DNA from 4 places in the Rossellomorea sp. GQ25 genome. Region 2 is predicted to be linked to each of the others. Evidence: riboswitches for the same ligand, from Rfam matches in the RefSeq annotation. Region 2 holds a riboswitch; each other region holds the start of a gene.
What was found. Region 2 has a riboswitch for S-adenosylmethionine ahead of metK (methionine adenosyltransferase). Riboswitches for the same ligand answer to the same signal wherever they lie in the genome.
Positions count from the first base shown of each region.

Region 1: another riboswitch for S-adenosylmethionine. It lies ahead of AC6CIB_RS03975 (Fur-regulated basic protein FbpA); the one in region 2 lies ahead of metK (methionine adenosyltransferase).
Region 3: another riboswitch for S-adenosylmethionine. It lies ahead of AC6CIB_RS15810 (2,3-diketo-5-methylthiopentyl-1-phosphate enolase); the one in region 2 lies ahead of metK (methionine adenosyltransferase).
Region 4: another riboswitch for S-adenosylmethionine. It lies ahead of AC6CIB_RS02015 (YezD family protein); the one in region 2 lies ahead of metK (methionine adenosyltransferase).

Region 1 covers NZ_JCAXEQ010000001.1:713,531-716,642, reverse strand. The annotation lists gene spoIIP (stage II sporulation protein P) at 1-710, shown strand, start outside; gene AC6CIB_RS03985 (hypothetical protein) at 803-979, opposite strand; partial or broken gene AC6CIB_RS03980 (four-helix bundle copper-binding protein) at 1,076-1,353, shown strand; gene AC6CIB_RS03975 (Fur-regulated basic protein FbpA) at 1,403-1,618, opposite strand; SAM riboswitch class I at 1,725-1,832, opposite strand; gene AC6CIB_RS03970 (protoporphyrinogen oxidase) at 2,065-3,112, shown strand, end outside.
Region 2 covers NZ_JCAXEQ010000009.1:18,698-21,809, forward strand. The annotation lists gene pckA (phosphoenolpyruvate carboxykinase (ATP)) at 1-450, opposite strand, end outside; SAM riboswitch class I at 776-920, shown strand; gene metK (methionine adenosyltransferase) at 1,132-2,334, shown strand; gene AC6CIB_RS20875 (gamma carbonic anhydrase) at 2,535-3,050, opposite strand.
Region 3 covers NZ_JCAXEQ010000005.1:31,893-35,004, forward strand. The annotation lists gene AC6CIB_RS15805 (2-hydroxy-3-keto-5-methylthiopentenyl-1-phosphate phosphatase) at 1-33, opposite strand, end outside; gene AC6CIB_RS15810 (2,3-diketo-5-methylthiopentyl-1-phosphate enolase) at 33-1,247, opposite strand; SAM riboswitch class I at 1,361-1,463, opposite strand; gene AC6CIB_RS15815 (pyridoxal phosphate-dependent aminotransferase) at 1,514-2,698, opposite strand; gene AC6CIB_RS15820 (carbon-nitrogen family hydrolase) at 2,820-3,112, shown strand, end outside.
Region 4 covers NZ_JCAXEQ010000001.1:368,245-371,356, forward strand. The annotation lists gene fabG (3-oxoacyl-ACP reductase FabG) at 1-697, shown strand, start outside; gene AC6CIB_RS02005 (MaoC family dehydratase N-terminal domain-containing protein) at 719-1,168, shown strand; gene AC6CIB_RS02010 (MaoC/PaaZ C-terminal domain-containing protein) at 1,165-1,566, shown strand; SAM riboswitch class I at 1,730-1,835, shown strand; gene AC6CIB_RS02015 (YezD family protein) at 1,922-2,077, shown strand; gene AC6CIB_RS02020 (phosphoadenylyl-sulfate reductase) at 2,177-2,875, shown strand; gene cysP (sulfate permease) at 2,891-3,112, shown strand, end outside.

The DNA of each region.
Region 1 (3,112 bases), on a different contig from region 2:
AGAGTCAAATCGATCAGGCCAACAACCATTCAGGAGACGGAGTTCAAGAGATTGATGAAAAATCCGTCTACATCTATCATTCACACAGCTGGGAAGCGTTTAGCCCGCTGATTAAGAATAACGATTCGAAAGATCCAGCGAGTACCAACGAGAAGGTCAACGTCATTGCTGTCGGATCCAAATTGAAGCAAGAGCTTGAAGCACGGGGTATTGGAGCGGTTCAGGATAAGACAGATGTAAACAAAGCACTCAAAGACAAGTCATGGACATATTTTGAATCCTATCAGTTATCAAGGGGACTAGTACAAGAAGCTATCGCCCAAAATGATGACCTAACGTACCTGATTGATATCCATCGGGATTCTCAGCCACGTAGCATCACTACCAAAACCATTAACGGTAAAAACTATGCACGCTTATTTTTTATCGTAGGAAAAGAAAACAAAAACTTCGAAAAGAACCTTAAGATCGCAAAGGAATTGAATGCTAAACTGGAGGAAAAATATCCTGGCATCAGCCGGGGTGTCTTCATCAAAACAAGAGCAGAAGGTAACGGGGTCTACAATCAGGACCTAACCGAGAGAGCCATGTTACTTGAGTTTGGCGGAGTGGAAAATAATTTAGTGGAATTGTATAACTCTACAGAAGCGTTCGCGGAGATCTTTGCAGAATATTACAAGAAGGATGCTATCGAGGTGAATGCACAATAAGTGATAGAGAGAAAAGACGTATGCCGAGTGGTAGACGTCTTTTTTCTGTTCCCGTGGAGAGTGGTTTCCGTAACTGACACAATTATGATCTACTAAATAAACATCGCAATCACCACCGTACCTGCCAACAAACTAACCGTACCCTTATCCGCATCCAACACATTCACTATCACGAATGCCTTTAACAACGAAGGAATCTTCCCGACAGAACTGATCACAGAAAAGATCAAAATAGAAATAGAGCTAAAGGCAGCCGCAAAGGTAACCATACTTGAAGACTACTATACTTAAAATTTATACAAGGAGGAGATTCAGAATTGTCCCAAAATAACAATCTAATAGCGATTCAAACTTTACACGTATGCATGGAGGCGTGCAACCATTGATTTGATGCATGTCTAAAGGAAGATAATGTAGGAATGATGGTGGACTGCATTCGTATGGACCGTGAATGTGCAGACATGTGTGGATTTTTGGAATAAGCTTTGGTGAGAGGAACGTCATTGGTGGCTGAACTTGCTTCAGCTTGTACAGTGATTTGTGAATCATGCGGAAATGAGTGTAAGAAACAAGATCACAACCATTGTCAAAATGAGCAGATGCATGCTTTAAGGGTGCAGATGATTGCAGACAGTTAGCTTAAGTATTGAAAAATAAGGAAGCAGCAATCCACTTCCTTGGATTGCTGCTCTTTAACTGCTTAATTTTTCACAATTTTTCCAATGAATGGAGCCAACATCGCTATGCGGATGGCATTCCTTTTGAAGATATTTGTATTCGTCCTCAAGTTCTTGCAGCGTCAACTCAAATAATTGTTTGTCCCCTTTTTTGAAAATGTTGTGGACAATTAATTTGTTTATTAACTCATTTCTTCGATTATGAATCGCTTCCTGAAGGATTTTGCCCATTTTTGATCACTCCTCTTATAATGTATACGAACAGAGGAAGAGGCTCTCTCATTAAAAAGAGCCCTCTTCCTAGTAGATAAGAAGAAGGCTTGATGTATCAAACTTCAACTCATCTTCCAAGCGAAATGCTTGTGGAATTAGCACAGTGTTCTACGATGTAGAATCTGTTGCTGAGGCATCATCGGGCCAGTCCCTCTTCCTCTCTGGATAAGTGGCTATATAGTCGTCATAGATTTCTTATATTATATACATAAGTATTCATAGTTGTCAACTAGGGATTAGATTGTGGAAATAGATTATAGGACAGATGAGGGGAATTGTTGAAAATAAAACTGTTGAACCTAACCCTCATTCCCATACTTTTTTACCATTTCAGACACAGAATCTTTTTCTATTCAACAAAAAACATGATAATCTGTATACATAAACTTATTGGAGTGAATCGTATGAAGACAGTGGTTGTCGTAGGTGGAGGAATTACAGGATTAACAACGCTGTACCATCTTCAAAAAATGTCCATAGAACGAAAAATAGATATCGAGTTAATCCTAATCGAGCGAAATCAGCAGCTCGGTGGCAAAATTAGAACGATAAGAGAAGGCGAGTTCATAATGGAAGCAGGAGCAGATTCCATCGTTGCCCGTAATGAAGGGGTTCTTCCTCTAGTTGAGGAAATTCAACTTCAAGAGGAACTCGTCTATAATGAAACGGGCACATCCTACATATATACAAATGGCGAATTACACAAGATTCCCCAAGACACGATTTTCGGAATTCCCATGTCCGTTGAGTCTCTAAAAAAAAGCACCCTGTTGTCAGAAGAAGGGAAGATTGACGCACTTAAAGACCTTGAAACGGAAAATACACAATTTACAAAAGAGAGTTCTATAGGCGAATTTTTAGAAGCATTCCTGGGTAAGGAACTTGTTGAGAAGCAGGTAGCTCCAGTATTATCAGGGGTCTACTCTGGAAATTTGCATAAGCTCACCATGGCCTCAACACTCCCATACTTACTTGAATATAAAAATAAATACGGCAGTATCATTAAAGGTTTATCTGCCAATAAACCAAAATTCCAAGGGGCGTCCAATAAAAAGTTCATCTCGTTTAAAAATGGTTTATCAGCCATCATTGAACGTTTAGAAGAAAAATGTTCCAGTGGGACAATTTTAAAGGGAGTAGAAACAACTAACCTCCAAAAAACAGGAGACAAATATGAGCTGACTCTTAATGGTCATGGGAGGATTCAAGCGGATTATGTGGTATTCGCAACACCCCATGACGTAACCCAGAAGATTCTGACTCATGAAAAACTTGAACCTAATTTTAAAATCTTGAAAAATTCTTCACTTATTTCGATTTACCTTGGATTTAACATTCCAGATGAGGAATTGCCTGCTGATGGAACAGGCTTTATCGTATCAAACGGCAGAGATGTGAAATGTGATGCATGCACATGGACGAGTCGGAAGTGGAAGCATACATCCAATAATC
Region 2 (3,112 bases):
TTGATGACCCTTTAGCTCTTCTTGTGTAGGGCGAATGAATAATTGGTGAGCGAAAAGATTATGCCAAGCGAATTCGTTGATCACTTGAATCGGTAGTCTATGTTTTGGGTCAGCACCTGCGAACCCTTTAAATGAAAATACTTCTTCTTTTTCTTTTAAGTAATCTAATACTTTTGTATATAGTTTATCGAATGATTCTGAAGAGATTGGTTGATTGACAGAACCCCACTCAATCTTATCCTTCGTGGATGGTTCTTCTACAATGAATTTATCCTTAGGAGAGCGTCCTGTGTATTTACCAGTTTCTGCTCTGACTGCACCTGATGATGTTAAAACGCCTTCATTTCGTTGAAGGACTTTTTCAACTAGTTGGGAAACAGATAATTGTTCCTGAATGTTTTGACCGTTAAGTAATTCTGTTAATTCATTAGACATGCTCACTGAATTCATTAGAACCCTTCCTTTATATAAATTTAATGATCTCGTTTGCTTCACAAAAATAGTATAACACAATTGAACCATTAGTCTATACTATTTATTCAATTTTATAATGTGTCTTCATATTGTCACATTTTTCGTCCAAATATAGCTTGTATCTTCTTATATATATGTAAAAAATATCATAATGTTTAGCCTCATTACCTAATTAGGTTATTTTATGAGGACAAGTTAGGTTGGAATCATGAAAGGAGTAAGCTTGAATGGTTAAACATGTCACTCGAAAAAAAGTTGACACCCTTTGTCCTAAACGTTATCATTGTTCCTTGAACGGATACTCTTATCCTGAGCTGGTGGAGGGAGCAGACCCTATGAAACCCAGCAACCTGCTAAATAGTGAATGGATCCTTTCTGTCTGAAACGATCCGATTAAGCGAAGGTGCTAAACTGAGGCAAGGTCTATGAACCTTGAACGATAAGAGAGAAAAGGCGCGGCTATGATCTGAAACCTTTCCTCTAATGCTTTTTTCGGGGAAGGGTTTTTTCTGTTTATAGTGGATCAAATGCACATAATTCATGATTTTCTTATAAAAAATTCATGTTTACTTCATACTACTTAGGGAAATGAGTACCGTATCTGTTTAATGTTTTGTTAGACCAAAGTCTAGCAATTACGCTTAAGGAGGAACCTTGATGTCAACTAAACGTCGTCTGTTTACATCTGAGTCCGTAACCGAAGGACATCCAGATAAAATTTGTGACCAAATCTCTGATTCAATTCTTGATGCAATTCTTACAAATGATCCGAATGCTCGTGTAGCATGTGAAACCTCTGTTACGACGGGTCTTGTTCTTGTTGCAGGTGAAATTACAACGAGTACATATGTCGATATTCCAAAAATCGTTCGTGAAACGATCCGTGAAATTGGCTACACTCGTGCAAAATATGGCTTTGATGCTGAAACATGTGCCGTATTAACATCCATCGATGAGCAATCTGCTGATATCGCTCAAGGTGTAGATCAGGCACTTGAAGCCCGTGAAGGTCAAATGACAGATGAAGAAATCGATGCAATCGGTGCAGGTGACCAGGGGTTAATGTTTGGGTTCGCTTGTAATGAAACGAAAGAGCTTATGCCTCTTCCGATTTCCCTTGCACACAAAATCTCCCGTCGTTTAACAGAAGTTCGTAAAGAAGAGATCCTTCCTTACCTGCGTCCCGATGGAAAAACTCAAGTAACGGTTGAATATGATGAAAACGATAAGCCGGTTCGTATTGACACGATCGTTATCTCAACTCAGCATCACCCTGAAGTGACGCTTGAGCAAATCCAACGTAACTTAAAAGAATATGTCATCGACCCTGTTGTACCGAAAGAACTGATCGATGAGCAAACAAAATACTTCATCAACCCAACTGGTCGTTTCGTTATCGGCGGTCCACAAGGTGATGCAGGGTTAACAGGCCGTAAAATCATCGTTGACACATACGGCGGATACGCTCGTCACGGTGGCGGTGCATTCTCTGGTAAGGATGCAACGAAAGTGGACCGTTCAGCGGCTTATGCAGCACGTTATGTAGCGAAGAACATTGTGGCAGCTGGTTTAGCTGAAAAATGTGAAGTTCAATTAGCGTATGCGATTGGGGTTGCTCAACCGGTATCCATCTCCGTTGATACATTTGGAACAGGAAAAGTATCAGAAGACGTACTAATTGATGTTGTTCGCAATAATTTTGACCTGCGTCCTGCAGGAATCATCAAAATGCTGGACCTTCGTCGTCCGATCTACAAGCAGACAGCTGCTTACGGACACTTTGGCCGTAACGATATTGATCTTCCTTGGGAGCGTACAAACAAAGCAGAAGCATTAAAAGCGGAAGCGTTAAGCGAATAAGGAAAGATAGAGATAGAAGGGACCAACACTTTTTTAGGGTGTTGGTCTTTTTGGCAATTTCGGATTTGGCGAAGCTTGTTGGTTCGTGTCGAATGTCAGATGAACCCTAAGTAGAAGATCCACCCCTTTTTTCCCCAGTCACACATGAAAAAATTCCATGAGTAATCTAATGAAGGTTGGGGTATCCCAAGTATAGGATATTAAAATGGTTTGATGCTTTTATAATATTGTCCTTTTTCTGCGTATTCTTTCGAAATTCGCTTCATTTCGCTAATATCATGTTCATTTAACTCTCTCACTACTTTTGCTGGACGACCGAATGCCAGCGTGTTGGGAGGAATGACTTTCCCTTGTGGAACAAGGCTTCCCGCCCCAATAAATGCTCCTTCACCAATTTCAGCATTATCGAGAATGATCGACCCCATTCCGATTAGAGCTTTTTTTCGGATTTTGCAGCTATGTAGAATCACTCCATGACCTATGGTTACTTCATCTTCAAGAATAAGAGGGTTATTTGGACTCTGATGAAGCATGGAATTATCCTGTATATTTACTTTATTACCGATTTTTGTTGGAGCCACATCCCCTCTGATGACGGTGTTAAACCAGATGCTGGACTCTTCACCGATCTCCACATCCCCGGAGATGGTCACATAATCGGCAATGTATGCCGAGTGAGCGATGATTGGTTTTTTATCATAATATGGATAGAGCATTTTTTACTACCCCTTTCAATAATATTTACTATAATAATGGTAGCAGAATTCATTCACATAGA
Region 3 (3,112 bases), on a different contig from region 2:
ATCAAAATCACAGAAAATGATCGGACGCGTCACTATACCTTTACCTCCTCTCCCCATAGGGATAGTGCTTTACGAAGCTCACTATGGGTATCTGCAGCATCTGTCAGAGACTCTCCTCTTAAAACTGCTTCAATTGCTTGGACGAATGCCTTTCCCCCTCCAATTGCCCCATCTGAATGGCCATGGATGCCACCACCTGCATTAATGACACAGTCTAAACCAAAATCCTTCATCAAAAGCGGTACAAGCGCAGGATGAATGCCAGCTGACGGTACGGGCAATGATCTTCTTAGTTGATCGTCATCCTTTGTTAACTCATGACTGAGCGACAGGACTTGGTTCTTATCTAATGCGACAGTTCCGTATGGAGATGGAAATAAAGAAAAATCAGCTCCGGCCATTCGTAAGAATTTCCCTAACCATAAAGAATAGCTCACACCATGTGCAGGAGATGAAGCAACAGCACCTGCAAATGCAGGGTGGGCCATAATCGGCAATCCGATCTCAGGGTCCTCCCTCAATTCCTGGAGAACATCCAGGCCGTATGAAAACACATTGAATAAAAGGGCATGGGCTCCAAGCTCACGTGCTTTTCTTGCTTTATCACGTAATTCTGAAGTCCTTCCTGTTAGGTTTACAGCATACAACGTTTTCTTACCTGTCTCTTCAAACAGCTCGTATAACACTCTTTTCCCTATATTGATCCTCTCAGTGAAAGGTGTTAGTGAATTATCAAAGAGAATCTCATCGTCTTTTACTACGTCGACTCCCCCTAGAGCCTGTGCCCTTAATTGAGTTTCAAGGTAGGTAAGATCCCTGCCGATTACGCCTTTAAAGATGCTCATTAACAGGGGTCTTTCTTGTACACCTGTTAGCTCCCTGATTCCTTCTATTCCAAACCGTGGCCCAGGATAGGCTTTTTTTAAGTCACTGGAAAACTCTATATCTACTAATTTCACTTCACCATCCAGGGAAAGCTTGCCGAATACCGTAGTAAGGATGGCTGGGATATCATTTGAATAATTATGACCGGGATAGCCAATTTGCACCTTACCTCTGGGTCCATTTTTACCCTCCCACTCTTTCACAGAAACGACTCTCCCCTTGTACTTGCGCAATTGATCCTGTTCCAGGAGCGGTAAGTCCGTCCATGAACCGACCGTCAATCCCAGGGCGATTCCCTCTGCCTTTTTCTCGAATGAACCACTCTTTCCCTTTAGTTCATATGTGGCTATCACTTCACTCATTGTTGTCCTGCCTCCTTTTGAAAACATGCTATTCTTATCCGCATGTTGATTTCATAAGCCCGGGTAAACAAAAAACCTCTTCCAAATAAGAAGAGGTTTGATAAAGTCACTCTTTCTTATCTGTCAGCATTATTGCTGCAAGAATTAGCACCGTGCTTGAATAAGTCGGTTGCCGGGCTTCATAGGGCTGGTCCCTCCGCCTGCTCTTGATAAGAATTTCATTATTCATTATTTCAGTTGGATTATTGCACCAATTTCAACTTCTGTCAATCCCTTTTATGGAATAATTCTAAATTTTCAATACGCGAAATCGCTTCTTTTATCCGCTCGTTTGTGGTTAATAGTCCTACACGTACATACCCTTCTCCGAATTCTCCAAAGCCAACTCCCGGGGCTACAGCGACTTTGATTTTTTCAAGTAAATAAGTAGAGAACTCTACAGAGGTGAATCCCTCAGGTACTTTTAACCAAGCAAAGAAGGAACCTTGTGGAGCTTTTACATCCCACCCTATTTCCTGAAGTCCGGAGATTAATAGTTTTCTTCTTTCTTCGTATGTTGAAACAAGCTCATGTACGCATTCCTGGGAACTTAAAAGGGCAGTGGTAGCCGCTTCTTGAATAGCACCGAACAGACTCACATATAAGTGATCTTGGAGGAGGTTGATCGCTTCTATGACACTCTTATTCCCTACTGCAAACCCCACTCTCCAGCCAGCCATATTATACGTTTTCGATAATGTATAAATCTCAATCCCCACATCTTTTGCTCCTTTTGTTTCCAAGAAGCTTATGGGCTTATTTCCATCAAACCCTATAGCTCCATAGGCAAAATCATGTACAACACAAATATCATGCTGATTGGCAAGAGTGACTGTTTCTTCAAAGAATGATTTTGTGGCGATCGCTCCAGTAGGGTTATTAGGGTAATTCAGAAACATTAGCTTCGCATTTTCCAGCTCATTACGAGAGTGTTCACGATAATCAGGCAGAAATCCATTTTTCTCTCGTAGAGGCATTTTAATCATACGTGCTTCTGCCAATGCCACCCCTGATAAATAATCAGGATAACCGGGATCGGGCACCAATACCTCATCACCAGGATTCAATAAACATTGAGGGATTTCAACTAACCCTGCCTTTCCTCCGAACAGCACAGCTACCTCTGTTTCCGGGTCTAATTCCACACCATATTCACGAAGGTAGAAAGCAGCAATCGCCTCTTTAAAGGACGATAAGCCGCGAAATGGAGGATACTTATGATTGGACGGGGAAGCTGCTGCTTCTGTCAGTTTTTCCACAATATGTGGAGGAGTCGGTTGATCCGGATTTCCCTGGCCCAAATTAATGACATCATGTCCCTCTTTGACCACAGCATTCACTGTTTCCGCGAGGGATGCGAAAAATTGTTCAGGTAATAAATCTAATCGTTTTGCCTTACTAAAGGTTTTCATACACTCACCCACTACATTTTTTTGAAAATTAATTACTTTCAAATTCTAGTCACAAATGATATAACGGAAAATAAAGAATGTAAAGGAATAAATTCCAAAAGTCCATAATGAGGTGAAAGAAATGATTCAAAAGATAGGTCTTGCACAAATGGATATTGTGTTCGGGGATCCCGAAAAAAACAAGCAAAAAGTAGAACAATGGGTTAAAAGAGCGTGTGACGAAGGCTGTGATACGGTTGTACTCCCTGAACTGTGGACGACTGGATATGACCTTACAAGAATGGAGGAAATCGCTGATGAAGGAGCAAAAGATTCAATCTCCTTCCTGTCTGCCCTATCAAAGAAATATTCTATTCATATTGTAGGTGGTTCTATTGCACAGAAAACGCAGGATGGGGTGTCCAATACCCTTTT
Region 4 (3,112 bases), on a different contig from region 2:
AGCGATTGCCAAGCTCTTTGCAGAAGAAGGGGCAAAGGTTGCCATCATTGACGTGAATGAAGAGGCACTGATGGAAGTCAGTAAGGAATTGGGAGAGTATAAAATATTTATAAGAGTTGCGAATGTAATAGAATTCAAGGAAGTAGAAGAGGCCGTCAACGAAGTCTTTGAAACTTTCGGCTCCGTTGATATAGTCGTCAACAATGCAGGAGTCATCAGAGACAACCTGCTATTTAAAATGACCGATACAGATTGGCAAACGGTCATGGATGTGCATTTGAAAGGATCATTTAACGTAGCGAAAGCAGCGCAAGGTTATATGGTGAAGAACAGGTATGGCCGTATGATTAATATCTCTTCTACATCTGCACTTGGTAACCGGGGACAGGCAAATTACGCTACGGCTAAAGCAGGTCTTCAAGGCTTAACGAAAACTTTGGCAATAGAGCTTGGTCCTCTGGGGATTACGACCAATGCAGTAGCCCCCGGATTCATAGAAACGGAAATGACTAGAGAAACGGCGAAGCGAATCGGGATTACCTTTGAACAACTGGTGGAAGCGAGTCTTCAAGGAATTCCTGTAGGAAGAAGCGGGCAGCCGGAAGATATAGCGAATGCAGTGGCGTTTTTTGCGGATGAAAGATCGTCATTCGTTAATGGACAAGTCCTCTACGTAGCTGGAGGGCCGAAAGCCTAAAGGGAGAAAGAGGTGAAGGATATGTTTCAATCTTATATTGGTAAACGTTCAACTTCCATAGAAAATTGTGTTGAAAATGGAGCGGTCCGTAAGTTTGCCGAAGCCATCGGTGATCCACGTCCCATTTATGTGGATGAAGAAGCAGGTAAACGGTCTAGATACAGGGGGAATATCGCTCCCCCCACTTTTCCTAGAGTGTTCGACTACGGAACGATTGAAGGTTTTCATTTACCGAACGTCGGGTTAATTCATGGGGAACAATCTTTTCACTATGAAAGACCACTGAAGGTCGGGGAAAGGATTCAGTGTTATACGGAGATAAAAGATTACTATGAGCGGAAAGGATCGGGTGGAACACTTGGTTTTCTTGTGATAGAAGACATCGGTGAAGATTCTGGAGGGAATAGGATTTTCACCTCTGAGGCGATTGTCATTATCACTGAAACGGTTAGAGAGAGGTTGGGAAAATGACTAAACTATCATCCCTTACTATAGATGAAACCCTTCCCTTTGTTGAATTAGCTCCAGTCTCGAGAATCGACTTAATCAAATATGCAGGAGCATCGGGGGATTATAACCCCATTCATACGATCGATGAGGAAGCCCTTAAACTGGGGCTTCCAGGAATCATTGCTCATGGCATGTGGACAATGGGCAATATCTCCAAGCTTTTTAGTGATCATTATGAAGAAGGATTTATCAAAGAGTACACCGTCCGCTTTAAAGGGATGGTTTTCTTGGACGATGTCATTACATTGATTGCAGAAGTATCAAAAAAACAGGATAATCTCTTGCATTTTAACGTCTATGCCGTCAACCAGGATCAGAAGAAAGTGATCGAAGGTAAATTGATGTTTCAATTATTTTGATCATTCAGATGAAAATAGTGTCCTATAGCGTTTATAAAGCGAATAGAAATAAAGAGAATTAAGCTTTTTGAAAAAAATAAGTCAAAAGACATAAATCCGATCGAAAAACTCGGGTTGACTTCTCTGTAGAATATGATATTATTTAGAATATTAAAATTAATAACTCTTATCCAGAGTGGTGGAGGGATCTGGCCCCGCGAAGCCCAGCAACCTACGTTATGTAAGGTGCTAATTCCAGCAAAATGTGAAGTCATTTTGGAAGATAAGGTATCCTTACCTGAACAACTTTCCAAAATGGAGGGTTGTTTTTTTCATTCATGATTTTTCTGGATAAGATGAAAATGGGGGGAATCATGTGGCTAAAGAAAAAAATCAAGAAGCAGAGAATGATGTAGTAGTCGAGAAGATCACTTCAATGTTGAAGACGATGAGTTTTGGATCGATTACCATTGTGGTTCAGGACGGTAAAGTCATTCAATTGGAGAAAAACGAGAAAGTGCGAATTAAATAAGCTGACTAGACAAACTAGAGGCGCATAACACAGATAAAGGAAATCCCTATATCTTGTTATCGCCTCTTTTTGTTTGGATGAGCGGGAAAGGGGTGTATCATGTTAACCTATCAAACTTGGAAAAAACCATCCATCCAATTTGAAATTGATCCGGTCTATAAAGGAGCGTTAAACGTCCTTGAGTGGGCGTATGACCATTATGGTGAAAGTGTCGTATATGCATGCAGTTTTGGCATAGAAGGGATCGTATTAATCGATCTCCTAACCAAAGTACAACCGAAAGCAACCATAGTATTTCTTGATACAGGTGTTCATTTCAAGGAAACCTATGAAACGATTGAAAAGGTGAAGGAGAAATATCCTGGTATCACCATTCATATGAAAAAGCCTGAATTAACGCTCCAAGAGCAAGCAGTAACATATGGAGATAAGTTGTGGGAGAGAAACCCGAACCAATGCTGTCAAATTCGAAAGCTTGACCCTTTACAAGATTCCTTATCCAAAGGGAATGCCTGGATTTCAGGATTAAGAAGAGAACAATCACCTACAAGAAGTCAGGTTGAATTCATCAATAAGGATGACAAGTTCCAATCAGTTAAAATTTGTCCTTTAATTCACTGGACCTGGAAGGAGATTTGGAGGTATGTCCATAAGCATAACCTATCCTATAATCCACTTCATGATCAGGGGTATCCAAGTATCGGATGCTTCCATTGTACAACTCCAGCCATAGACATAAAGGATCTCCGCTCCGGAAGATGGAAAGGAAAAGGGAAAACTGAATGCGGTCTTCATTAAAAGAGGTGACATTCTTTGCTTGAAATATTCGCCCTGATCATAAGTTTGTTCTTCGCTATGAACATTGGTGCCAGCGGAGCGGCAGCATCGATGGGGGTTGCATATGGTGCAGGAGCAATAAAAAACATCAAGAATTCTTTATGGATCTGCGCTGCAGGTGTCCTGAGCGGAGCGGTTTTAGGTGGTGGAGAAGTAGTTAAAACCATTAGTTCAGGGATTATCCCGGAACATGTACTC